3 regions of the Carnobacterium sp. 1290_CSPC genome follow, and region 1 is predicted to be linked to each of the others. Evidence: predicted binding sites of a transcription regulator. Region 1 holds the regulator's gene; each other region holds the start of a gene.

Region 1 (8,637 bases):
ATTACCATTTAATTTAGGTGCACCCTTTCCGCGTAGACGGAATTTCGTACCTGTTTGTGTACCAGCTGGCACTTTCATCGATACTTTACCGTGAACAGTTGGGACTTCAATTTCAGCACCTAAAGCCGCTTGGGCGAAGTTAATTGGTAAGACATAGCGGATTTCTGCCCCTTCACGTTCGAAGATTTCAGAAGGTTTCACACGGAAAACGACATACAAGCTTCCTGCTGGTCCATTATTTTTACCAGCATTCCCTTGGCCGTTAAGACGCATGCTTTGGCCATCTTCAACACCGGCTGGTACGCTTACTTTCACTTTATGTGTTTCAGTTTCACGTCCAGCACCGTGGCAGTGGTGGCAAGCTTGGTCGAATACTTTCCCTTTACCTGAACATTCATGACATACAGATTGAGAAACCACACGACCTAATGGTGTTTGTTGGTAAACTTTTTCAACACCGGAACCAGAACATGTTGGACAGGTATGGACCGCTGTACCTGGTTCAGCACCAGATCCTTCACATACTGTACAGTCTACTTCACGACGGTAAGAAATAGTTTCTTCAGTTCCGAAAATAGCTTCTTCAAATTCTAGGTCCATGTTGTATTGTAAGTCATCACCTTGTTGCGGTGCGTTAGGGTTAGCCGTACGGCCGCCTCCACCGAAGCCACCACCGAAACCGCTGAAGCCACCGCCTCCGCCACCAAAGAATTGCTCAAAGATGTCTTCAAAGCCAGAGCCGCCGTAAGATTGGTAACTACCACCACCAAATCCGCCGCCTCCACCGAAGCCACCGTCAGTAGCTGCGTGACCGTATTGGTCATAGGCTGCACGTTTTTGCTCATCACTTAAGACTTCGTATGCATCAGAAATTTCTTTAAATTTGTCTTCCGCATCCGCTTCTTTGTTGATATCTGGATGATATTTTTTTGATAATTTTCGATAGGCTTTCTTTATTTCATCCTTACTTGCGGTCTTTGACACGCCAAGGACTTCATAGTAGTCTCTTTTTTCAGCCACACTGTACTCCCCCTTGAATCATGCGTTATGCAGTCCATCATAACATAAGAAACCCCGCCCTCATAGAAGACAGGGTTTGAAACTTATGGATTATTTATCGTCGTTAACTTCCTCGAAGTCAGCGTCTACATCGCCATCATTGTCTGAAGAGTCGTCTGCGCCTTCTTGACCTTCAGCTTCTTGCGCTGCTTGTTCGTACAATTTAACAGTTAAAGCTTGAATTTTTTCATTTAATTCATCTTTTTTAGCTGTCATTGCTTCAACATCGTCAGCTTCTTGCGCTGCTTTCAATTCATCTTTAAGCGCGTTAGCTTCGTCAAGTTCAGCTTGATCAACTTTACCTTCTAACTCACCAGTTGTTTTTTCAACTTGGAAGATTAATTGGTCAACTTCGTTTTTAAGATCTGCTGCTTCTTTACGTTTTTTATCTTCTTCAGCATTCGCTTCAGCATCTTTCATCATACGATCGATTTCGTCGTCTGATAAACCTGAGTTAGATTGGATGGTAATTTGTTGCTCTTTACCAGTACCTTTGTCAGTCGCTTTAACATTTACGATACCGTTTTTGTCGATATCAAATGTTACTTCGATTTGAGGTACACCACGTGGTGCTGCAGGAATATCTGTTAATTGGAAACGACCTAATGTCTTGTTATCTGCAGCCATTGGACGTTCACCTTGTAATACGTGTACATCTACAGCAGGTTGGTTATCAGCAGCTGTTGAGAATACTTGTGATTTAGATGTTGGGATTGTTGTGTTACGGTCGATTAATTTAGTGAACACGCCACCCATTGTTTCGATACCTAATGATAATGGTGTTACATCAAGTAATACGACGTCTGTAACGTCACCTGAGATAACCCCACCTTGGATTGCAGCACCCATAGCTACTACTTCATCAGGGTTAACTGAACGGTTAGGCTCTTTACCAGTTTCAGCTTTAACCATGTCGATAACAGCCGGGATACGAGTAGAACCACCAACTAAGATAACTTGGTCAATATCTGATTTAGATAAACCTGCATCAGATAAGGCGTTTTTAACTGGTTGTTTTGTACGTTGTACTAAGTCGTAAGTTAATTCGTCAAATTTCGCGCGAGATAAAGTAACTTCCAAGTGAAGTGGACCTTCAGCACCCGCCGTAATGAATGGTAATGAAATTTGTGTTGACGTTACACCAGATAAGTCTTTTTTCGCTTTTTCAGCAGCATCTTTTAGACGTTGCATAGCCATTTTGTCAGAAGAAAGGTCAATACCGTTTTCTGATTTAAATTCAGCGATTAAGTGGTTTACGATGGCGTTATCAAAGTCGTCCCCACCTAAGTTGTTGTCACCAGAAGTAGATAATACTTCAAAGACACCGTCACCTAATTCAAGGATAGAAACGTCGAAAGTACCACCACCAAGGTCAAATACTAAGACTTTTTCGTCTGCGTCAACTTTGTCTAAACCGTAAGCTAATGCGGCTGCTGTTGGTTCGTTAACGATACGGTCAACTTCTAAACCAGCGATTTTACCAGCATCTTTAGTTGCTTGACGTTGTGCATCGTTGAAGTAAGCAGGAACAGTAATTACTGCGTTTGTTACTTTTTCTCCTAAGTAGTCTTCAGCGTAACCTTTTAAGTATTGTAAGATCATTGCTGAAACTTCTTGTGGCGTATATTTTTTATCTTCAATTTCTACAGTGTAGTTGTCTTCACCCATGTGACGTTTGATTGAAGCAATCGCGTTAGGGTTTGTTACCATTGAACGTTTTGCTACTTCACCAACTTGGCGCTCGCCATTTTTGAATGAAACAACTGAAGGTGTTGTACGGTTACCTTCTGGGTTAGCGATAATTTTAGGTTCGCCACCTTCTAATACAGCGACTGCAGAGTTAGTAGTACCTAAGTCAATTCCGATAATTTTTGCCATAATAAAACACGTCTCCTTTTTTAATTAATCTATCAATTTAAATGAATTTATCTGTGGTTAAAATCTATGTTAAATGAATTATTGTGCAATAGAAACCATTGCAGGTCTTAGTACACGATCTTTTAATACATACCCTTTTTGGAAAACAGCCACCACTTCTTCAGCTTGCTGGCCATCTTCAGCCGGCACCGCACTTACAGATTGGTGGAAGTTTGGATCGAAGAGTTCACCTTTAGGGTCAATCACTTCAACGCCTTCCTCTGCTAGAGCTTGTAATAAGCTTGCATGTACCATTTCGATACCCTTCACTAATTGCTGAGATGACTCATCATCTTTAGCTAATTCTAAAGCGCGTTCCAAGTTATCGATAGCTGGTAAAATACCCTTAGCTAAATTCTGTGACCGATACTTTGAAGCAGATTCACGTTCAGATTGGTTACGACGATGCATGTTTTGAATTTCAGCAGATAGACGCATAATTTGGTCATCTTTAGCCGCTAATTCAGCTTGAAGAGAAGCTAATTCGCTATCTTCTTCATTTACTATTTCAACTTGCTCGTCTTGAACGTCAGTTTCATTGATTTCTTCATCAACATTTAAATCTTGTTGATTGTCGTCCATTTTTGTCAATTGATAGACCTCCTAAGATTTATAATAATTGTCCAGGTATCTAGCCATTTCTTTTGAAATACTTTGGAAAAGCTGCGCCATACGAATGTAGGACATACTTTCCTGACCAAGTACCGCAAAAGTAATTAACTTACCTGATTTTACAGTACCCATGCTAGTAGACATTAAACTCATATTCTCCAGTGTCGGATCTTTAAGTTCTTTACCCACTCTCACTTGGATACCTTGGTCTGTGATATTAATCAGTGAAGCAATCACTGATCGGTCTTCTAGTAATTGACTTAATTGTGCAATACTAGTCCCATTAGCTGAATCAGCTAATGAAGAAAATAAATAATTTTGACCATTTACCCTCATGCCATCACTATTGAATTGATTCATAAACCGGTGTATCAAATGACTACTATCTTCATCGGACCGATTCATTTGCTCAATATCTTTTAAATAGTGTGTTTGCAGCCTTTCAATCACCGTTGCAAGCTCAAGGCCCACAAGTTCTTGATTCATAATCTCTGCAATACCCTCAATCAATCGCGGTGTAACCACCTCATTGAATGTCACAATTTGATTGCGAATGACACCTTTATCTGTCACCAATATGACCATTGCTTGGTCAGCGGTTAAAGACAATACTTGAAAATTGGCCAATCGTTGCCTTGCAATATCTGGCCCCATCGAAATAACGACGCTTTCTGAAAGCGAGGCTAAAGTCGCAGCCGTTTTTCGAATCACTTGACTCAAATCGTTATAAGGATCGTGGAATATCTCTCTAAGTAAAGCATCTTCCTCTTCCTCAAGCTCTAAATCAATCAATCCACCATAATATGGCATGATGTGATTAATATAGTAACGATAACCCGCCTCAGCTGGCACTCGTCCAGATGATGAATGGGTTTTAGAAATCAATGATAAATCTTCAAGTCTGGCTAATTCATTACGTATTGTAGCTGAACTTGCGTTTATTTCTTGATGTTGAGATAAAGTTTTCGAACCGACTGGTAATTGGTATTTTGAATAATGGTCAATTACCGCCTGTAAAATTAAACTTTGTCGTTTTGTTAACATCTTATCACCTCATTAGCACTTAACAACTCTGACTGCTAACATGTTTATAATATAGCACCTATCATTTCTTTTGTCAATAATAGTCAAACTTTTTTTGACTTTTTTTGACATTTAAACCTTCCTTTAAAATTTGGGCTTTTGACGCTTGCAGGAAAAGCCATTTCAATCCCTTTTACAATAGAGAAAAGGACAACAAACTATTTGTAATAGTCCGTTGCCCTTTCGACTTGTATATTTTATCGATACGCTTATTTGTTGTCACGTAACCAGTTAGTCGCTGATGTTGCTAAGGTAGCAGATCCAACAATTAATGCTTCTTCGTTGAATTGTACTAATGGGTGGTGAACAGGGTATACTTCACCATTGTCATCTGGTAATGGACAACCAATGAAGAAGTATGTTGATTCTGGCAATTTGCTAGCAATGTGTGCATAGTCTTCTGAAGCTAAGTATGGTGGTACGTTCACCACGTCATATTTATCCGCTAAAGCTTCTTTAGCAGAGGCCATCACTTGTTCAGACATTTCTTTAGAGTTGGTTAATGACGGACAGTCAGCCATTACCTCATATTCAGTTTCAGCACGGAATGCTTTACCAATATGTTCAACAATTTCTGGTAAACGTTTTGAAACGTGGTCTGCTGATTCTGGGAATAATGAACGAGAAGTACCTTCTAAGACAACTGTATCAGGGATCACGTTGATAGCACCACCTGGCGCATTAATGTAACCCATAGATAAAGAAGCACCTTTGTTAGATGGTAATTCACGAGCTAAAATACCGTTCGCCCCATTAATAATTTGGCTAGCCACAAATACTGGGTCGATACCGTTGTTTGGCATTGCACCATGAGCACCCACACCTTTAATAGTGATACGGAAGTTTAAAGCAGATGCTAAAGCTTCTTTTTGGTGGATCTCAACGTCCACTTTGTCTCCATTTGGCCACATATGTAAAGCCATACCAGCATCTGGTGCGGGGTTTTCTAAAATACCTTCTTCAACCATGACACGTCCACCGTTTAAAGTTTCTTCTGCTGGTTGGAATAAGAATTTGATTTGACCTTCTAATTGGTTTTCGTTTTCTTTCAACATTTTTAAAACCATTAGTAAAATAGTGGTGTGCATGTCATGACCACATAAGTGTCCATTTTCATTTTTAGATGTACATGCTGATTGAGATTTTTCGGTAATTGCTAATGCATCCATGTCTGCACGTAACAATAAAGTTTTACCCTTAGCAGAATCACCCAATGTACCTGTAATTCCGTATGTATCACCTACGTTTTCGTATGCAATTCCAAACTCATCAAGTTTTGATTTCACAAGTTTAGTTGTTTTTGGTAATTCAAAACCAACTTCAGGGTTTTCGTGTAAATGACGACGAACCTTTACTGCATCATCAAAAATTTCTTTAGCACGATCCAAATATGCCATTTTGACATTCCTCCAATAGTTTTTATTTCCTATTCCATTCTACTACTATTCTAAAAATTGTCTAATCGAATCTATAAAAACGCTCAACTAAAAACCTTTTATATCAACGTTCCCCATTTTCTTGATTATACTTGCACGCTTTTTGTCAAAAAAAACGCCACAGACAAGTCCCTAGCGCTCATTTCAAAGTCATATTTCACGTATTTTACAAAAATACTATTTATGCAAACTTTCTAAATAACTTTCAGCATCAACCACATCTTGATCCATTTGTTTAATCAACCCTTCAATGCCATCAAATTTAAGTTCAGGTCTCAAGTATTTATGCCAATAAACCGTTACGTATTCACCGTAGATTTCCCCTTTAAAATCTAAAAGATGGATTTCTACTGTACGCTTGCGGTTTTCCCCGAAGGTAATATTAGTCCCAATTGAAGCAACACCTGGGTAGAATTGCCCATTCAACAACATCTCAACCACGTAGACACCCTCAACTGGAATCAATGATTCTGCTGCAACCATTAAATTAGCTGTTGGATACCCTAGCTCACGGCCGCGTTTCTCTCCATGAACAACGATCCCGTCAATTGAATAGATATAGCCCAATTGTTGGTTAGCTTTGTCAATTTGACCAGTATTCAAGTCATGGCGAATTTCAGTTGACCCCACCTTGCTGGTATCTTCCGATAATTTATTCACTTCAATAATGTTAAACCGACCAGCTGCATGGCTAGCTAAGGTCCGCATGTTGGCGATGTCCTTTTTGCCGTAGGTATAGTCAAAGCCCGCTACAACCGATTTGGCATGCAAGCCTACCATATATTGGTCCACAAATTCTTGCGGTTTCAAAGCGGAGAATGATGACGTTAACTGGGTAACATAAAGATAGTCCACACCAATCTGAGTCATTAACCGCTCTTTTTCGACTAGAGTGGTTAAATAAGTCACTTCTTCAGGGTGTATTTGTTGATACATGATGCGTGGCGCCATATTAAAAGTCATCACAGCTAGTGGTAATTGCAAACGGTCAGCCTCATCACGAGCAGCTTGAATAACCGCCTGGTGGCCTCTATGGACCCCATCAAAAAAACCCAAAGCTAGGACAACATCGCCCGCATAGATCGTTGATTGTTCAAAGGGATGGTGTAAATTTATCGTTTTCATTCAGTATCGTCCAATCTTTAAAACATTTTACTTGGTTTTATTTTACCATCTTTACTTGGATGGACATCATAAAGCGCCTTTAACTTGTCGTCGATATAAGCCGTCACCGGTAATTGGTCTCTTAAATCAGCAGGTAACGTCGCTAATTCTAGGACCGACCCATTTTCCACCAATTTCACTAAGTGGCTATCCTCAGTCGGAACCTGCCAAACTGGATATGCTGATAAGGTCGATTCAACTGGTACCAACCAATTATAATCCTCAGCTTCAACAGCCTCTGCCAATTGTGATAGGGTCAGACAATCTTCCCTTGAAAAAGGGGTTGATCCTTCCCGAGTTAGGCTAGTCATCGTCGCTGGCACCCCTAGCTTTCGCCCTAAGTCACTGGCTAAAGTGCGGACATAGGTCCCCTTGCCACATACCACTTCAAAAGCAAAAACTTGCTTGTTGTCCTCAAAACGAGATGGTCCCATTAACTTGAATTCGTGGACAAATACCGGGTGTTCAGGTCGTTCAACTTCAAGGCCTTCACGGGCATACTCATACAGGCGTTTCCCTTTGACTTTAATCGCCGAATACATGGGTGGAATCTGAACGATATGACCTGTTAATTCTTGCATGAATGCTTGAATGTAGTCATCTTCAAAAGGATTCGCTAAAGATTCTTCAGCAACCACTTCACCGTCCAGGTCTTCAGTAGTCGTCGCAAACCCTAAGGTGATTTCTCCAGTATAGACTTTGGTTTTGTCCATCAACAATTCAACCAATTTAGTCCCCTTACCTAAACAAATCGGTAAAACCCCGTCAACATTCGGGTCTAAGGTCCCTGTATGGCCGACTTTCTTCATTTTTAAAATCTTTCTTACTTTAAATACACAGTCGTGACTAGTCATGCCACGTTCTTTCCATAAAGGCAAAATGCCATCCATAAACTCACCTCATATCTAGCATATTGTAACATATGACCCACTAAAAAACTGATTCAAATTGTGGCGAATCATTATTTGAACCTGAAAAATCCTAGTCCAAAAATAAGGCGATCTTAAAAAAGACCTCGTCAACCAGTAGTTGGCTACGAAAGTAAACACCTATTGCTAGTTAGCTTGACTATCCACTTGTCATTTTCATATAAAAAAAGAGGTGATAACAGAATCACCCCTCAAATTGCTTATAGTCATGTTAACGTATAAATGAGAAGACATGGTTCCAGCTAGCTGGGTTTAAGAAATTGAAGGCTGATTGGTCAGACGATATGCTGTATCCAATTAAACCACCGATAATGAATAGAAGGAAGCCAACAATCAATAACAGTAGTCCCCAAAATACAATTTTCTTCCATGGTTCATTAATATATTGATGATAATATTTCATTTCGTCACGACCATTCTAATCTAGTAAACTAGCA
Region 2 (8,637 bases), on a different contig from region 1:
CAAGGTTGTTTTAATTCCGTTCCAAAAATATGGCCAGTAGGTGGTCCAACCTGTTCCCGCGTTTTCACCAGCGATAATGTCAAATGATGCTTCTGTCCAAGTTTCGATTAAGCCTTGGTCATTCACATCTTCTAAAATATCGTTGATAGCTGTTTGTAAGGATGGTTGGTTTTCCGGGATACCAATTGATTTACCTTGGTCTTCAACCATGCCGTCTAAGTTAGAGTCAATAACGGTTAACCCTTCATTTTCAGCTGCATTGGCACCGGCAACCGCATCATCTAGTAACACCCCATCTGCTTGGCCAGAAGTTAAGGCCGCAATGGCATCCCCTGATTTACGCATGATCAACAAGTCTGGATTTTCAAAGAAGTCTCTCACATAACCCTCTTGTAATGTCGCTTCAGATACCGCAATGGTATGCTCCCCATTTTCAAATGAGGTATAATCTACAATTTCATCTTCTTCGCCTTCACGAATAACGATTGATTGACCAGATAATTCATAGGCATTTGAGAAGTCAATGGATTGGTCACGCTCTTCAGTCGCCCCCATACCAGCGATGATCATGTCGATCCCCCCCGTTTCAAGCGAAGCAATCAATGACCCAAACTCCATATCAACAACTTCCAGTTCAACCCCTAATTGGTCCGCGATATATTCCCCTAAGAAAACGTCAATCCCAACGACTTCGTTTTGACCGTCTCTTAAAACGGTAAACTCATAAGGTGAGTAACCAGAAGCAGTCCCCATTCTAAGCACACCACGTTCTTGAATCTCCGCCAGTAATGTATCTTCACCCTCAACCTCAGCCGCTGCTTCAGGACCCGTCCAAGACGATGCCGAAACGCTTTTGGCTGGTACAACAAGACTGATCAAGATGGCCAAAATAACCATCACATTAAAACCCTTCAACTGCCATCCCACTTGATATTTCTTCTTCACCTGACTAAACATCTTCTTCATCCTCCTAGATTTTTCCTATAAAAAAAGCCCACCTCTCCTAAAAAGAAGAGGCGGACGAATATCCACGGTACCACTCTACTGTCGCGATTTTTGTCTATGAGTTTCCCCTTGTCAAAACTAGACTTTCATCCAATCTTTAAAACAAGCTTTCATTTGTCGGCCCGGAAAATAAAAAAATCCGCCCCTTCAAATGAAGAGGCGGTTAATATCCACGGTACCACTCTACTGTTGACAAAAATACATCAACGCTTGATGACTTAACGCGCCTAACGAATTGAGCTACTTTTATGATCTAATTAGCTTACTTCACTCAATTATCTCAGCAATGCGGTTCACAATTCTCCTGACATAGACCTTCCACCAATCGTCTACTCGCTTTGGACAGTACTCTTGTTACTCTTTGCCTCTATGATTTAATATTCAATTCTCATAAAAAAATGACATGTATCATTTATTTTTAATTTTTTATCATTTTCTTTTAATCATTCTAATCGGTAATTTATAGAAAGTCAACCGGAAAAGTGAAATTCTTTTTACAAAACTTTCAACCTAGTAAATATTAGCTCGAACCCTTAGGATTGCTGCAGCCACCGCTTCTGGCGCTGGCCCCCCAGCAACATTCCGGCGGTAAACACAATTCTTCAAATCGATGGCGTCATAAATATCGGCATCAAATAATTCTGAGTATTTTTGGTATTCGTCCAAGGTTAATTCTTCCAAGCTCTTGCTTTTTTCCGTACAGTAACCCACTAAATCTCCAGATACTTGGTAGGCATCTCTAAAGGCCATCCCCTTGTTGGTCAGATAGTCTGCACAGTCTGTCGCGTTTAAAAACCCAGTTCCACAAGCTGCATACATAACTTCTTTATTGACGATTGTCGCTTCTAACATGCCCGGTAATAGAGATAACATCGCTTTCACATGGTCAATCCCGTCAAAAAGCTGTTCCTTAATTTCTTGCAGATCTTTATTGTAAGCAAGCGGCAGGCCTTTCATAATGGTTAAGACGCTCATCAGATTCCCGTAAACCCGGCCCGTTTTCCCACGCATTAATTCATGGATATCGGCATTCTTCTTCTGTGGCATGATCGATGAACCAGTTGAGAAGGAATCTTTCAGGCTGATGAAACGGAATTCTTGGCTGGACCACATGATCGTTTCTTCCGCGTAACGGGACATGTGCATGGACATCATGGCTAAATCTGACAGGAATTCGATGGCATAATCGTTGTTGGATACCGCATCGATTGAGTTAACATACGGTGCTGTGAAACCTGCCACCTGTTCAGTTGTATAGAAAGGGTCAATTGGGTAAGTAGACGTTGCTAAGGCCCCCGCACCCAGTGGCATATCGTTCGCTACCCGGTCAGAAAGGTCCGTAAACCGCGATAAGTCACGGCTGAACATCTGCGCATAGGCCAATAAATAGTGGGCGTAAGTGATTGGTTGCGCCCGTTGTAAGTGGGTGTAGCCTGGCATAATCGTGTCCAAGTGTCCCTCTGCTTTTGTCAAAATAGCCTCAATCGCTACTTGGGTTTTCTCGATAAAATCTTGCAATTCATCTAGCACATAAATCCGCATAGCTGTCGCTACCTGGTCATTACGAGACCGGCCAGTATGAACCTTCTTCCCAATTGTGCCAAGACGGTTGGTCAACTCAGTCTCGATGAAAGAATGAACATCTTCCGCTGTAAAATCAACGACTAAAGTCCCATCCGCATAATCTTGACGCATTTGCTCAAGCTCTTTTACCAAGCTGTCCGACTCCTCTAAACCAAGAATCCCTTGGTGACCTAACATAGCCGCATGGGCTTTTGACCCACGGAGGTCAGCGTCCAACAAGCGGTAATCTACTTGGATAGATTGGTTGAATTGATAAGCATCTTGTGACATTTCCTCGTGAAATTTATTAGACCAAATGGCCATAGCGATACACTCCTTTGATTTCTGGGCAATCTCCTGCCCGTTTCTTGTCTTCGTTAATGAGAATATTAACAAATAATGAGAAAATGACAAGTGTTTTTTTATTTTCAAAAATAAAGGTAGCCAAGCTAACAAAAATAAAAATAAAAAGAGCTAGATAAATAGTAACTAGCTCTACGTGAATAGCATTTAAATGGCTGATAGGTTTTTACAAATTGACAATAGCTGTATCTAATAATTGTTGGTCTTCAAATTGTTTGGCTAATTGTAATAGTAAATAATCATTTCCTTTTTGCGCAATAAATTGTATACCAACCGGCAAATGATCCTTATTTTTATATAAGGGTAAGGAAATAGCTGGTTGACCTAACATGTTAATTAAAGATGTATAAGGCATATGGACAACACTCTTGGCGAAATGTTCCCAGATAATGCCTTGCTGGTCGGCCATTTCATAATCATCAAAGTGTTTCTCCTTTTCGATTATTTCATTTAGATTATCTGGGTCAAATTGGCCATGGATAGGTGCTGGACCATTAGTTGTTGGCGTTAATAACAAATCAACTTCTTCTTCAAACATTGCTTCAGACTGAGCCGTCCACTTGTCCCATTCGGTTAGTAATTGGCTATAGCGATAAGACGGTACTTTTAAGCCCGCCCGGTAGATGGCCCAGGTTAACGGTTCAACATCCGAAAAGGTTACTGGGTGACCGCTTGCTTGTTCAATATCCTTCATCATAGCCGCTGTTTCAACACTATTCATCACAAAGTAATTACGCATGGTTTCAGCTCTGTCAAAAGGTTCCGTTACTTTGAAAACTTCATGTCCTAGCTTTCTAAGTACTTGTATCGTTTGGTTTAAGGCTTCTTTAGCATCCTCATTTATTGGCCAAGCTTGGTTTAATTGGTCCAGGTAGCCAATCTTTAAAGGTTTATTTAAAGGTTTTAAGCTAGTTTCATTTATTATAGGCATAATGAATGGTGCCTCTAACTGCTCTACTTGAAGATTTCGTAATAAAGTCCAGGTATCATCCACACTTTTCGTTAAAGCAAAATTGATAGATGCCCCTTGCCAACCGCGATATGATCCAGGTCCAACAGTTACTCGCCCTCTAGATGGCTTTAACCCGATTAAGCCTGAAAAAGATGCCGGAATACGAATAGAGCCACCACCATCTGATCCAAAGGCTAATGGCACAATACCTGCTTTTAAAGCAGCAGCCGCACCACCACTAGAACCACCCGGATTGCGGTTTAAATCAGTTGGATTATTTACTTGGCCAAAAGCTTTTGAATCACTGATTCCTTTAAAACCAAATTCTGGTACATTGGTGCGACCAATAATCACAAAACCAGCACTAACGATATTTTCAACAAAATACTCGGTTACCTGCATAGTCGTATCTTTCGTTAAATTGGATCCACTTGCTGTAAGATGCCCTGCTTGATGTTGCCCTAAATCTTTCAGCAGGGTTGGGACACCGAAGAAATCAGGCAAGCTATCTATTTCCTCCTCCGTTAACTGATCTAAATAACCATCGTATTCTTTCGCTTGAGCTCGTGCAGTGCTTGCTTGCACACATACAATGGCATTCAATCTAGGATTCAACGCTTCAATATTCGCCAAGGCTTGGTCCACTAACGCCAAGACCGTAACCTTCCGCTCCTTGACTTGCTGTGCATAATAACCTGCATCTTCTGTAAACAACATGGTAAATCTCCCTTCAATCAGCTACTTACTCTCTTACCTTTTCAACTCATAACCCCATTATAGTGAAAACGCCTTTATGATAGAAAGAGTTTACCCATATTAACAAAGTTTATAAAAAAATAGGAGATGTGAACTTGATTTCACACCTCCTATCAATCGTTATCATAATGGGTTCGGCCAATAACTGACTTTTATCCCCACGTGATTTTTTGGTCGTTTTCTTTATAAAAGACCTACTTAACTTTTTTTATTAATACATACCTGCACTTGGATCCATTGCTGGCATTTGTGGTTCAGGTTGCGGTTGGCTTGCAACAGCTGCTTCAGTAGATAAGATTAATCCAGCTACTGAACCTGCATTTTGCAATGCTGAGCGAGATACTTTAGTTGGATCAACAATACCTTCTTCAATCATGTTTACCCATTCAGAAGTTGCAGCATTAAATCCGACACCTTCTGCTTGTTCTTTCAATTTCTCAACAATTACAGAACCTTCTAAACCAGCGTTCTCAGCGATTTGACGTACTGGAGCTTCTAAAGCACGTAAGACGATTTGTGCACCAGTTTGTTCATCACCAGCTAATGTTTCAGCTAATTCAGCAACTGCTTTTTTAGCATTGATAAAGGCAGTACCACCACCAGCTACGATACCTTGGTCAACAGCCGCACGTGTTGCGTTTAAAGCATCTTCGATACGTAATTTACGTTCTTTTAATTCTGATTCAGTAGCTGCACCAACTTTAACAACAGCAACACCACCAGCTAATTTAGCTAAGCGTTCTAATAATTTCTCACGGTCATATTCAGAAGTTGTTTCTTCAATTTGACTACGGATTTGGGCAACACGTTGTGCTAATTGCTCTTTATCGCCCGCACCCTCAACAATAGTTGTTTCATCTTTTGTGATTACAACGCGGTTAGCAGAACCTAATTGATCAATTGTCGTATCTTTTAATTCAAGTCCTAAATCTTCAGTAATTACTTGACCACCTGTTAGGATAGATAAATCTTCTAACATTGCTTTACGACGGTCACCAAAGGCTGGCGCTTTTACCCCAACGACGTTGAAAGTACCACGGATTTTATTCAACACTAATGTAGGTAATGCTTCACCATCAATATCATCAGCTACTAATAATAATGCACGACCTTCTTGAACAACTTGTTCTAGAACTGGCAAGATGTCTTGGATATTAGAAATCTTTTTATCTGTTAATAAAATATAAGGATTTTCTAAAACGGCTTCCATCTTGTCATTGTCAGTTACCATATATTGAGATAGGTAACCACGGTCAAATTGCATACCTTCAACAACATCTAGAGAGGTATCAATTGATTGAGATTCTTCAATAGTGATGACGCCATCTTGGCCAACTTTTTCCATTGCTTCTGCAATTAAGTCACCAACTTCGCTGTCGCCTGATGAAATTGACGCAACGTTAGCGATTGCGCCTTTAGAATCTACAGGAACTGAAATTTCAGATAAACGATCTGAAGCTACGCGAATTGCTTTGTCAATCCCGCGACGAACACCCACTGGGTTAGCACCAGCAGTAACGTTTTTCATACCTTCAGTTACAATTGCTTGAGTTAGAACAGTGGCAGTTGTTGTACCGTCACCAGCGATATCATTTGTTTTTGAAGCTACTTCAGCAACTAGTTTTGCACCCATATCTTCAAATTTATCTTCTAATTCAATTTCTTTAGCGATGGTTACACCATCGTTAGTGATTAGCGGCGAACCATAACTTTGGTCTAAAACAACATTACGACCTTTTGGTCCTAAAGTTACTTTCACCGTATCAGCTAATATATCAATCCCACGAACCATTGATTGACGTGCATCTTCTGAAAATTTAATATCTTTTGCCATTTATTCATTCACCTCATAAAATTTCATACTGTTATTAATCTGTAAATATTGATAAATTGACTAATCTACAATTGCGATAATATCGCTTTCTTTAATAATTAATAATTCTTGACCATCATATTCAAATGTTGAACCTGCATATTTTTCAAATAGAACGCGGTCGCCTTCTTTCAATTGTGATGTGAAATCTTCCGTATTCTCAGCAACTGCTTCAACAACACCTACTTGTTGTTTCTCTTTGGCAGCTGACGGTAATACGATACCTGAAACTGTTTGCTCTTTAGCCTCTTCAACTCTCACAACTGCGCGTCCGTTTAATGGTTTAATCATTTACATGTCCCTCCATTTATATAAAATATCTGTCAAACCCAAGCTAAATTACTTGGTTATTTTAGAGATTAGCACTCTCTATGTTTGACTGCTAACCTCTACATTTCTTATCTTAAAACAATCAAATATGAATTGCAAGAGAAAGATTGACTTTTTTTGACCTATTTTTCTTTATAAGTCGAAAACCTTGATTTTATGCGGAATTTAAGTTATTTTTAGTAGTTGAAGAATGTGGTAAATTTTGATAAAAGTCAAAATATGTTATATAAGAGAGGAATGTCAGTTTTTTTATGTTAAAAGGACCAGTAATATTTTTATTACTATTCAAACTAGTATTTATTTTCCTAGCCGTTACCTTCGCCATCGGCAGTGTGGAAGGTTCTGGATGGAATTGGACAGTATACTTAGCACTAGCTGTTGCAGCGTATGAAATAGTTGACTTGTTAAAGACGCTAAACGTACTACGCCAATTTAATTCGAAATCATAATCTTTTTATTTATTGTAATTTAGTAAAAATTGCAAACAATTTAAGATTTCATATGTGAAATTCAACAAACTTCCCCTGCAATTAAGGTAAAAAAAGGCCGAGACTAAAGATCTCGGCTTATTCGCTTGCTAGCATATAGCTAGCACATATATTATGAATTTGTTGAGATGAAGTAGATTAAGGTTTGCAGTTCGTTCGTGAAGTCTACATCTTGCACCCGGATACTATCCGGTACATCTAATCTCACTGGCGTAAAGTTCAAGATGCCTTTGATACCTGCTTGTTCTAACGATGGTATCATATCTTGAGCAACTGCTTCAGGTACCGAGAGGATGACCACTTCTATATCCATTAATTTTAATTGTTGCGTCAAATCCTTCATATCATAAACAGGCACACCATTGTGGACCGTACCAATGATATCCTGATTGATATCAAAAGCAGCACCAATTCGTATGTTGTTTGACTTTTTAAAGTTATAGTTCAATAAGGCATTACCAAGATTACCTACACCAACTAATGCAACTGTTGTTAAACGATCTTGGCTTAGTGTCTTACCAAAGAAGTCTAATAAAGCATCAATATCATAGCCATACCCTCGTTTACCTAAGGCACCAAAGTATGAAAAGTCACGTCTAATCGTTGCACTTTCAACTTTCACTGCTTCACTTAATTCTGTAGAAGAAACACGTGTTTTCCCCATATTTTTAAATACACGTAGGTAACGGTGGTAGAGCGGTAATCTTTTGGCGGTTGCTTTGGGTATTTTACGCATGTTCAGTCCTCTTTCTAGTTTAGAAAATAATTTCTTAAACAGTATAACAAGTTTGTGAAAATAACACAAGGGTGTTTCATTCGTGATTTTTAGTATATGTTAAATAATGCAATTTTTTATAAAATGTTTCCAGTGATTACTCAAATTTTTTTGTGGTAAAATAATAAGACTATCTAATGAAAGGATCATGCCTACTATGATCATATTACAAGGTTCAAATCTAGCTAGACGCTATGGCGTAGAAGTTATTTTTGAAAACGTACAACTGACAATCCAACACAACAGTCGCATCGCGCTAGTTGGCCGTAATGGTGCCGGTAAGTCAACATTATTAAAAATGTTGGCCAACATTCAAGCACCTGATGACGGTCAAGTTTCCTTAACTAAAGGAACAACCATCGCCTATATGGACCAACACACAGCCGTCTCTGGTGATCGAACAATTTATGAAGAAATGGTTTCCGTATTTGAACCTGTAATCAAATTAATAAAGGAATCAGAAACCGCTGCGCTTGCCTTAGCAGATGAAGAACTTATGCAAGATACAGAGGCATATGAAGTTGCGCTCAAT
Region 3 (8,637 bases), on a different contig from region 1:
ATTGTAGCAATGAAGCCACAATTCCTTTTTTTGTTTATTTAGTTGTACTATCGTCTGATTCTAAGTTTGATGAATTTTTATTTTCATTTTCATTTTCACTGACACTTACTACAATTTCGTCGTCAGTATTTGTTGTGAAATTAATTTCGTGAATATCACTGTTTTTTAGATAGGTATCAGCAACTTGGTCTTCGATTTGACTTTGGATGACACGTCTTAATGGGCGAGCACCAAGTTTTGCATCATAGCCAAGTTCAACTAACCGTTCTTTGACCTTGTCATCAACATTTACATGGATGTCTTGGTTGGCTAATAAGTTGTTCATGTTGTCTAATAGTAGGTCAACAATCACAATCAATTCTGCTTTAGTTAGCGGTTGGAATTCGATAATCGCATCGAAACGGTTCAAGAATTCAGGTTTAAAGTAGTCACCGATCTTGTTCATGATACTTTGTTGTTTACCTTGTTTGCTTGCCCCGAAACCAACACTTGCTTCCACGCCATCTGAACCGGCATTTGATGTCATGATGATTAGGGTATCTTTAAAGGATACAGTCCGTCCTTGGGCATCTGTTAAACGACCGTCTTCCATAATTTGTAGGAAGATATTTAAGACATCTGGATGGGCTTTTTCAATTTCATCTAATAGGATGATTGAATATGGCTGACGTCGTACTTGTTCAGTTAATTGGCCAGCTTCATCGTAGCCCACGTATCCTGGAGGTGAACCGATCAGTTTAGACACGGCATGCTTTTCCATGTATTCGGACATATCAAAACGGACTAAGGCTTCTTTGCGACCAAATAATTGGATGGCCAATTGACGAGCTAATTCAGTCTTACCAACACCAGTTGGCCCGACGAACATGAAAGATCCGATCGGACGGTCTTGACGGCTCAAACCAACGCGATTACGGCGGATGGCTTTAGCAATGTGTTCTACAGCATCGTCTTGACCAATGACGTGTTGTTTCAAGTTTTCGTCTAGGTTGATTAATTGGTTTTGCTCAGATTCTTGCAAGTCTGAAACAGGAATACCGGTTTTGGTTTCGATAATCGCTTGGATGTCGCTAGCAGTAACCGTTGGGGTCTTTTCAGTCACATTTTGGTTGCTATCATACATGCCTTGGTATTTATTTAATTGGTCACGGTAGTAGGCTGCTTTCTCGTAATCTTCTGCTTCTGTGGCCATTTCTTTTAGTTTGGTTAATTCATCAATTTGATTTTTCAAGGATTCACGGTCTAAGAATGGAATAGTTAAGTTCATTTTAGAACCAGATTCATCTAATAAATCGATGGCTTTATCTGGTAATTGGCGGTCAGTTATATACCGGTCAGATAAACGGACAGTCGCTTCAATCGCTTCATCACTATATTTCACGTTATGGAAACCTTCGTATTTTTCTTGAATACCTTTAATAATTTCAAGGGTTTCCTCTACAGAAGGTTCAGCTACCATGACTTGTTGTAGACGACGGGCTAGGGCGCCATCTTTTTCGATTTTTCTAAATTCATTTAAAGTAGTAGCACCCACTAATTGGAGTTCTCCACGGGCTAGGGCTGGTTTTAGAATATTACCAGCATCTAGTGAGCCGCCTTCGGTTGAACCAGCGCCGACAATTTCATGAATTTCATCTATAAATAGAATGATATTTTTATTTTCACGGACTTCATTCATTAATTGTTGCATTTTTTCTTCGAATTGACCGCGGATACCAGTCCCTTGAACAAGCGAAGCAACATCTAATTGGATGACTTCTTTGTTGCGCAATTTTTCCGGTACAGCGTGCTCAACAATTTTTTGAGCGAGTCCTTCGACAACCGCTGTTTTACCAACACCTGGTTCACCAATTAGAACAGGATTGTTTTTTGTCCGACGGTTCAGGATTTCAATCACTCGGATAATTTCATCGTCACGACCGATAATTGGGTCGATTAAACCAGCTTTAGCTTGGTCAGTCAAGTTGGTCCCGTAATTGCCTAAGATAGAATGGTCATTGTTGCCACCTTGGCCAGCTTGAGCTTGCGCTTTATTTTGCGAATTAGTAGAAAAGCCTTGTTGTTGCATTTGACGTAATAAGTCATCAAAGCTATAGCCACCAAAGGGGTTGTTACCGTTACTGTTGTTGTTATTTAAATTGTTGGCTTGTTTACCTTGAGATAGCTGTGAGTAGCATGTTTGGCAGAGGTTCACTGCTTCACGTCGGCCATTCACATTTGCGTATACATGAATGACGGCGTCGCGTTCGCCACAGTTTTGACATAACATATAAACACTTCCTTTATTTAATGCTAAGGGGGTTGCTTGCAATTTTTAATTCGCAGCATTTCAATATAACTGCTAATAACTCTATTATACTCTGACCAATTTTGACTTTCAACTAAAAGGTCTCAACCAAAATAATTCATGTGCTATCCAAGTGAAAAACCTTGTGGAAACGCTATTTTTTTGGTAAATTATAAGTGAAAGAGTTTTCTAATTGTGGTATAGTCTAGTTTGTGACGTTTTACTTTGCAAATAGATAAGCTATAATAACTCTTGCCTATTTATAAAGGTATGAATAAAACATTTTAAAGGAGATTTTTGATTATGAAAAAACAAGAATTTAACATTACAGCTGAAACTGGTATCCACGCACGTCCTGCAACTTTATTGGTGCAATCTGCAAGCAAGTTTAACTCAGATATTAACTTAGAATACAAAGGTAAATCTGTAAACTTGAAATCTATCATGGGCGTAATGTCTTTAGGTGTAGGTCAAGGTTCTGACGTTGTAATCACTGCTGAAGGTGATGACGAAGAAGAAGCAATCCAAACAATTGCTGACACTATGAAAAATGAAGGGTTATCAGAATAATATGACAAAATTAACAGGAATCGCGGCTAGCGATGGCATTGCCATCGCTAAAGCGTTCTTAGTTGAAGAACCTGATTTAAGTTTTGAAATTTCAAAATCTAATGATTCACAACAAGAAAAAGAACGCTTAGCAAAAGCTATAGCCGACTCAAAAGTAGAAATCGAAAAAATTAAAGCGGTTGCAGCTAAATCATTGTCAGAAGAGGAAGCGCAAGTCTTTGACGCGCATTTAATGGTCCTTGAAGATCCGGAATTGCAGCAAGCTTACACCCAAAAAATTGATGATGAAACATTGAATGCAGAATCTGCTGTTCGTCAAACAGCTGACTTCTACATCGAAATCTTCAAAGGTATGGAAGACAACCCTTATATGCAAGAACGTGCAGCTGACATCAAAGATGTTACTGATCGTTTAGTAGCACATTTATTAGGTGTTAAAATCCCTGACCTTTCAACAATTGATGAAGAAGTGGTTGTTGTGGCTTATGACTTAACGCCAAGTGATACTGCACAATTGAACCGCCAATTTGTTAAAGGTTTTGCGACTGATATCGGTGGACGTACGTCACATTCAGCGATTATGTCTCGTTCATTGGAAATTGCAGCGGTTGTAGGGACTGGTAATGTTTCTAAAGAAATTAATGACGGTGACACTGTCATTGTTGATGGTTTAAACGGTGATGTTATTGTAAATCCTGACGACGCAACAATCGCAGAGTACGAAAAAATTGCTGCTGACTTCTTAGCTCGTAAAGCTGAGTGGGAAAAACTTAAAGACGCTGAGACTTTGACTAAAGACGGCAAGAAATTCGAAATCGCTGCCAACATCGGTACGCCAAAAGATTTAGAAGGTGTACATTCAAACGGTGCTGAAGCAATTGGTTTATACCGTACTGAATTCTTATACATGGATTCAGATGAAATGCCAACTGAAGATGAGCAATTCGAATCTTACAAAGTTGTTTTAGAAGGTATGAATGGTCATCCAGTCGTTGTTCGTACAATGGACATCGGTGGGGACAAACACTTACCTTACTTACAATTACCAGAAGAAATGAACCCATTCTTAGGTTATCGTGCAATCCGTATCGGATTAAACCAACCTGAATTATTACGTGTACAATTACGTGCTTTATTACGTGCGTCTGTATACGGTTCATTACGCATCATGTTCCCGATGATTTCTAATTTACCTGAATTCCGCGCTGCGAAAGCAATTTACGAGGAAGAAAAAGCTAAATTAGAATCAGAAGGTGTTGAAGTTGCGGATGACATCCAAGTGGGTATCATGATCGAAATCCCAGCAGCCGCTGTGATTGCTGATCAATTCGCTAAAGAAGTTGACTTCTTCTCTATCGGTACTAACGACTTAATCCAATATACAATGGCGGCTGACCGTATGAACGAACACGTTTCATACCTGTACCAACCATTTAACCCATCTGTATTACGATTAATTAAAAACGTTATCGATGCTAGTCATAAAGAAGGTAAATGGACTGGTATGTGTGGTGAAGTGGCCGGTGAACCAATGGCTGCCCCATTATTAGTAGGTATGGGCTTAGATGAATTCTCTATGTCTGCGTCTTCTGTACTGAAAATCAGATCATTAATTTCTAAATTAGATTCAAACGAAATGGCTGAATTAGCCAACAAAGTGGTTACGGAAGCAACTTCTTCAGACGAAGCTGAAGCTTTAATTAAAGCAGCAGTTCCTGAATTAGCTGACTTATAATCATTTCAAATAAACATACTGAAAACCTCACTGAGATCATGGATTTTGGTGGGGTTTTCTCATCGTCTTAGTAACAAACCAAAGCAAACAGATTCCTTATCGTATTCTTTACAATTAAGTTGCCTTCAGGTGATTTTTTAATTACAATTTTTCTGTTATGATAGGATATATGACAGGATTAAAACAAAAAGGGCATCTAAGGAGTGTTTAGATGAATATCGCGATCTTTACCGATACCTACTTTCCACAAGTAAGTGGGGTCGCTACATCAATTCAAACATTAAAAGAAACGTTTGAGGATAACGGACATCAAGTCTATATCTTTACGACATCTGATCCAAAGGCAGAAATTGAAGACCATGTCTTTCGCTATGAATCAGTTCCTTTTCTGTTCTTCAAGGATAGACGAGTGGCGATTCCTTCTTTTGCATCGATTTACCGTAAATGTAAAGAGTTAGAAATTGATATCGTCCATTCCCAAACGGAGTTTTCTATGGGGTTGATGGGGGTAAGCGTAGCGCGCTATATGAGGATTCCACTAGTGCACACTTACCACACTTGGTATGAGAAATACCTCCATTATATTTTGAACGGCAAATTAATTTCTCGAAAAACGGTCGTTCATTTGTCTAAACTTTTCTGTGATCAAGCTGATTTGGTCATTTCACCTAGCGGTCAGATGAAAGATGTTTTACGAGACTATCAAATTCAAAAACCTATTCATGTCTTGGCAACCGGGGTAAAGTTACCTAAGAAAATTGACCAAGATGTCTTAAAAAACTTTAGACAAAGCTGGGGTATTGCACAAGATGAGTATTTACTATTATCGATTAACCGTATTGCTGAAGAAAAAAACTTAATCGCGATTATCGAGCAGTTCCCTCAGGTGCTAGCGGATATTCCGAATGCAAAGTTATTACTTGCTGGAGACGGGCCACAATTAAAAGAGTTAAAAGCGTTAACAGCCGAACTGAACTTGACGGATAAAGTCGTTTTCCCAGGCTTTGTGGCTCATGACCAAGTCAACGTCTTGTACCAAGCGGCGGATGTTTATGTGAATTTATCAACTTCAGAAACGCAAGGCTTAACCTTTATTGAAGCCATCACCAACCATTTACCGGTGATTGCCATGAAGACGCCTTATCTAGCGGCCCTTGAAGATATTGCAACGTTCGGTCATTTATTAACCGAAGTGACAGACTTTCCGCAATCTGTGAAGGCTATTGCAGCTACGCAATCTACATTAACAGAAGGGCTAGCGCCATTGATTTACCATGTGTCGGCGGACGCTTTCTATGAAGACTTGTACCATATTTATCAGTACATGATTGAATTGCAGTCAGAGAAACCGAGAAATCTAATTGGCCGAAGTGTTTACCTATCTTCTTCTTTTGCAGAATTGCATAAGCCCTTGAAGTGGACCAGCAAGTACTTTCCGTCTTTCTATATTCGCAGAAAAGATGAATAGTCAGCCTTAATACGGGCCGTCATTTTTCAATGAAAAGGCTTTGCTGAAATTAATTCATTTCTTATGCACTTAAAGGTTTTTTATTCACCCAAAGAGTGTTAAAATGACAAAGATAAGAAGGCGAAAGGAGATTATTATGCAATCATCTCGATTAGAAGCAATTATTACCCGATTAAAAGCGATGCTTTCTGATGACTCAGAAATCGAAGTACGTCGTTTTGAAAAAGAGGGCGTTGAGAAGTGTATTGTACGCTTTAACAAAGAGTCTGAAAGTTTTGAATTAGAGGACTTAACAATCAACGAAACTTTCCAATTTGATGACATTGATTTAGTCGCAATGGAAATCTACGAGTTAATTCAATAATTAACCAATGCAGTTGAAATTGTAGGGTGACCTACTAGAACTACCAATATGGCAGACATTCTGTGTCGTATAGAGGGTCGTGGCATCACGATCCTTTTTTTATTTATATGGAGTAGAGGGAGTTTAACATGTCAGATTCAATGAAATTATCGCGTGCTATAGCTTTTTTTAAGGACAGTGGCAGCGCAACAACCATTACACAAGAAAATACTGCAGACGAGGTCGTAATTGATCGCATCACCTTCGACTCGCGTGCGGTGACAGCCAACACCTTATTCGTTTGTAAGGGGCTAAACTTTAAGGCATCATACCTAAAAGATGCCGTTGACCGCGGGGCAGTGGCCTACCTATCAGAACAAGATTACGCAGCAGACATCCCAGGCATTATCGTTGAAGATATCCGCCTAGCGATGGCTCAGCTCGCCAACTTCTTCTACCAATCACCTTGGCAAGACGTGGCCATTTCAGGGATTACAGGTACCAAGGGTAAAACAACCACTGCAGGTTTTGTTAACCAAATTTTGACTCTAGACAGTCAGAAGAAAGGGCAAGCACTACCTGGTTTCGTATCATCTACCTTTAACTATGATGGCCTAGAAAAAACGCCATCAACCCTTACTACGCCGGAAGCCATGGATTTATATGAAATGCTAGCAACAATGCGAGACAATGGTGTGAAACGGGCAACTATGGAAGTATCCAGTCAAGCCTTAAAATACCACCGAGTTGATGACGTGAAGATGCAAGTGGTGGCTTTTTTAAATATTTCACCAGACCATATTTCACCAGTTGAACATCCCACTTTTGCTGACTACTTCCAGTCAAAATTACGGATCTTTGACCACGGTAAAGTGGCCGTCATCAATGAAGATACGGACCATTATGAAGAAATTTTAAAAGCAGCACAAGATGCTGAAAATATTGAACGGATTGTGACTGTTTCACGCAAGAACCCGGCGGCTGATTATTTTGCCGATGAATTAGCTTTTAGTGAAACCAAACAGACTTTTGTGGTGAAAAACCAAGGTGAAGCGATTCCGATGGCTTTAAATGTCTTAGGGCACTTTAATATCAACAATGCCTTAGTGGCTGCGGCGATTGCGCGTGAAAACGATGTAGAGTGGGCAACAATTCAAAAGGCTTTAGGCGATGCCAAAACTGATGGCCGGATGGAAATTTATCGTAGTGCGGACAATCAATTAACCTTCGTCGTTGATTTCGCGCACAACAAGATTTCTTTTGAAGAATTATTCTCATCTGTTAAAGAAATGGCCCCTGATAATGAAATCCGCATCGTTTTTGGATCAGCCGGTGGTAAAGCTGAAAACAGACGTGCTGATATGGGCCATGTGGCTGGTTTAAATACCAATGAAATTTATTTAACCAGTGATGATCCAAACTTTGAAGACTCTTATAAAATCATGGCTGAAATTGAAGAAGCCATTAACGGGGTCAATCCAGATGCTAAAGTAAGAAGCAATTTAGATCGGACCGGATCAATCTATATGGCCTATAAGGATGCGATTGCGTCCGGGAAACCGACGACCATTGTGGTAGCTGGTAAGGGGTCTGAAGATACGATCAAAATTAATGGCCGTAACGAAATCTATGTTCCTGATTTTGAATATGTTCAACAATTGATTGCTTTTTATGAATTTAAGGGTAGAATTTAAGAATAGAGAAATTTATGAGAATATCATGAAATATACATGATAAAATACAATGAACTAAAGAGGTGGCAAATTTGAAACAAATTAATATTGGATTACTTGGTCTAGGTACAGTCGGTGGCGGTGTAGCCAAAATTATGTACGATCACGCACAAAAAATGTCAGATACGGAAGGTATTCAATACCAAGTAACGAAGATTTTTGTCCGTGATATTGAAAAATCAAAAGCGAAACATCCCGGATTACCAGAAAGCATTCAATTGACAACTGATTTCAATGATGTCATCAACGATCCTTCAATTGATATTGTCGTTGAAGCGATGGGTGGAACAACATTCGCAGCTGACTGTATTGAATCTGCTTTACGCGCTGGTAAACACATCGTAACTGCTAACAAGGACTTGGTGGCGATTAAACGCGGTTTAGATTTAATCCAATATGCCCAAGACCATCAATTAGACTTCTTATATGAAGCGGCAGTTGCTGGTGGTATTCCAATTTTAAATAGTTTACGTACGCCACTAGCGTCAGACAAGTTATTCT

Evidence for each region. The regulator HrcA, encoded in region 1, represses chaperone genes, less so after heat shock. The targets are predictions, from matches to a motif close to TTAGCACTCNNNNNNNNNGAGTGCTAA.
Region 2: AC973_RS07095 (co-chaperone GroES) is a predicted target of HrcA. The motif match lies at 6,872-6,898, and genes of this name have one in related genera.
Region 3: AC973_RS02100 (ATP-dependent Clp protease ATP-binding subunit) is a predicted target of HrcA. The motif match lies at 2,319-2,345, and genes of this name have one in related genera.

The regions. Positions count from the first base shown of each region.
Region 1 covers NZ_JVVG01000048.1:81,710-90,346, forward strand. The annotation lists gene dnaJ (molecular chaperone DnaJ) at 1-1,020, opposite strand, end outside; gene dnaK (molecular chaperone DnaK) at 1,111-2,937, opposite strand; gene grpE (nucleotide exchange factor GrpE) at 3,016-3,567, opposite strand; gene hrcA (heat-inducible transcriptional repressor HrcA) at 3,580-4,632, opposite strand; gene AC973_RS03620 (M20 metallopeptidase family protein) at 4,881-6,068, opposite strand; gene ribF (riboflavin biosynthesis protein RibF) at 6,285-7,232, opposite strand; gene truB (tRNA pseudouridine(55) synthase TruB) at 7,250-8,161, opposite strand; gene AC973_RS09625 (DNA-directed RNA polymerase subunit beta) at 8,412-8,603, opposite strand; gene murA (UDP-N-acetylglucosamine 1-carboxyvinyltransferase) at 8,619-8,637, opposite strand, start outside.
Region 2 covers NZ_JVVG01000076.1:57,716-66,352, forward strand. The annotation lists gene AC973_RS07075 (ABC transporter substrate-binding protein/permease) at 1-966, opposite strand, end outside; T-box leader at 1,158-1,384, opposite strand; gene argH (argininosuccinate lyase) at 1,516-2,892, opposite strand; gene AC973_RS07085 (amidase) at 3,098-4,600, opposite strand; gene groL (chaperonin GroEL) at 4,851-6,473, opposite strand; gene AC973_RS07095 (co-chaperone GroES) at 6,534-6,803, opposite strand; gene AC973_RS07105 (redox-sensing transcriptional repressor Rex) at 7,443-8,066, opposite strand; gene AC973_RS07110 (ABC-F family ATP-binding cassette domain-containing protein) at 8,263-8,637, shown strand, end outside.
Region 3 covers NZ_JVVG01000024.1:124,021-132,657, reverse strand. The annotation lists gene AC973_RS02100 (ATP-dependent Clp protease ATP-binding subunit) at 35-2,269, opposite strand; gene AC973_RS02095 (phosphocarrier protein HPr) at 2,591-2,857, shown strand; gene ptsP (phosphoenolpyruvate--protein phosphotransferase) at 2,859-4,592, shown strand; gene AC973_RS02085 (glycosyltransferase) at 4,804-6,060, shown strand; gene AC973_RS02080 (YkuJ family protein) at 6,197-6,424, shown strand; gene AC973_RS02075 (Mur ligase family protein) at 6,553-8,097, shown strand; gene AC973_RS02070 (homoserine dehydrogenase) at 8,160-8,637, shown strand, end outside.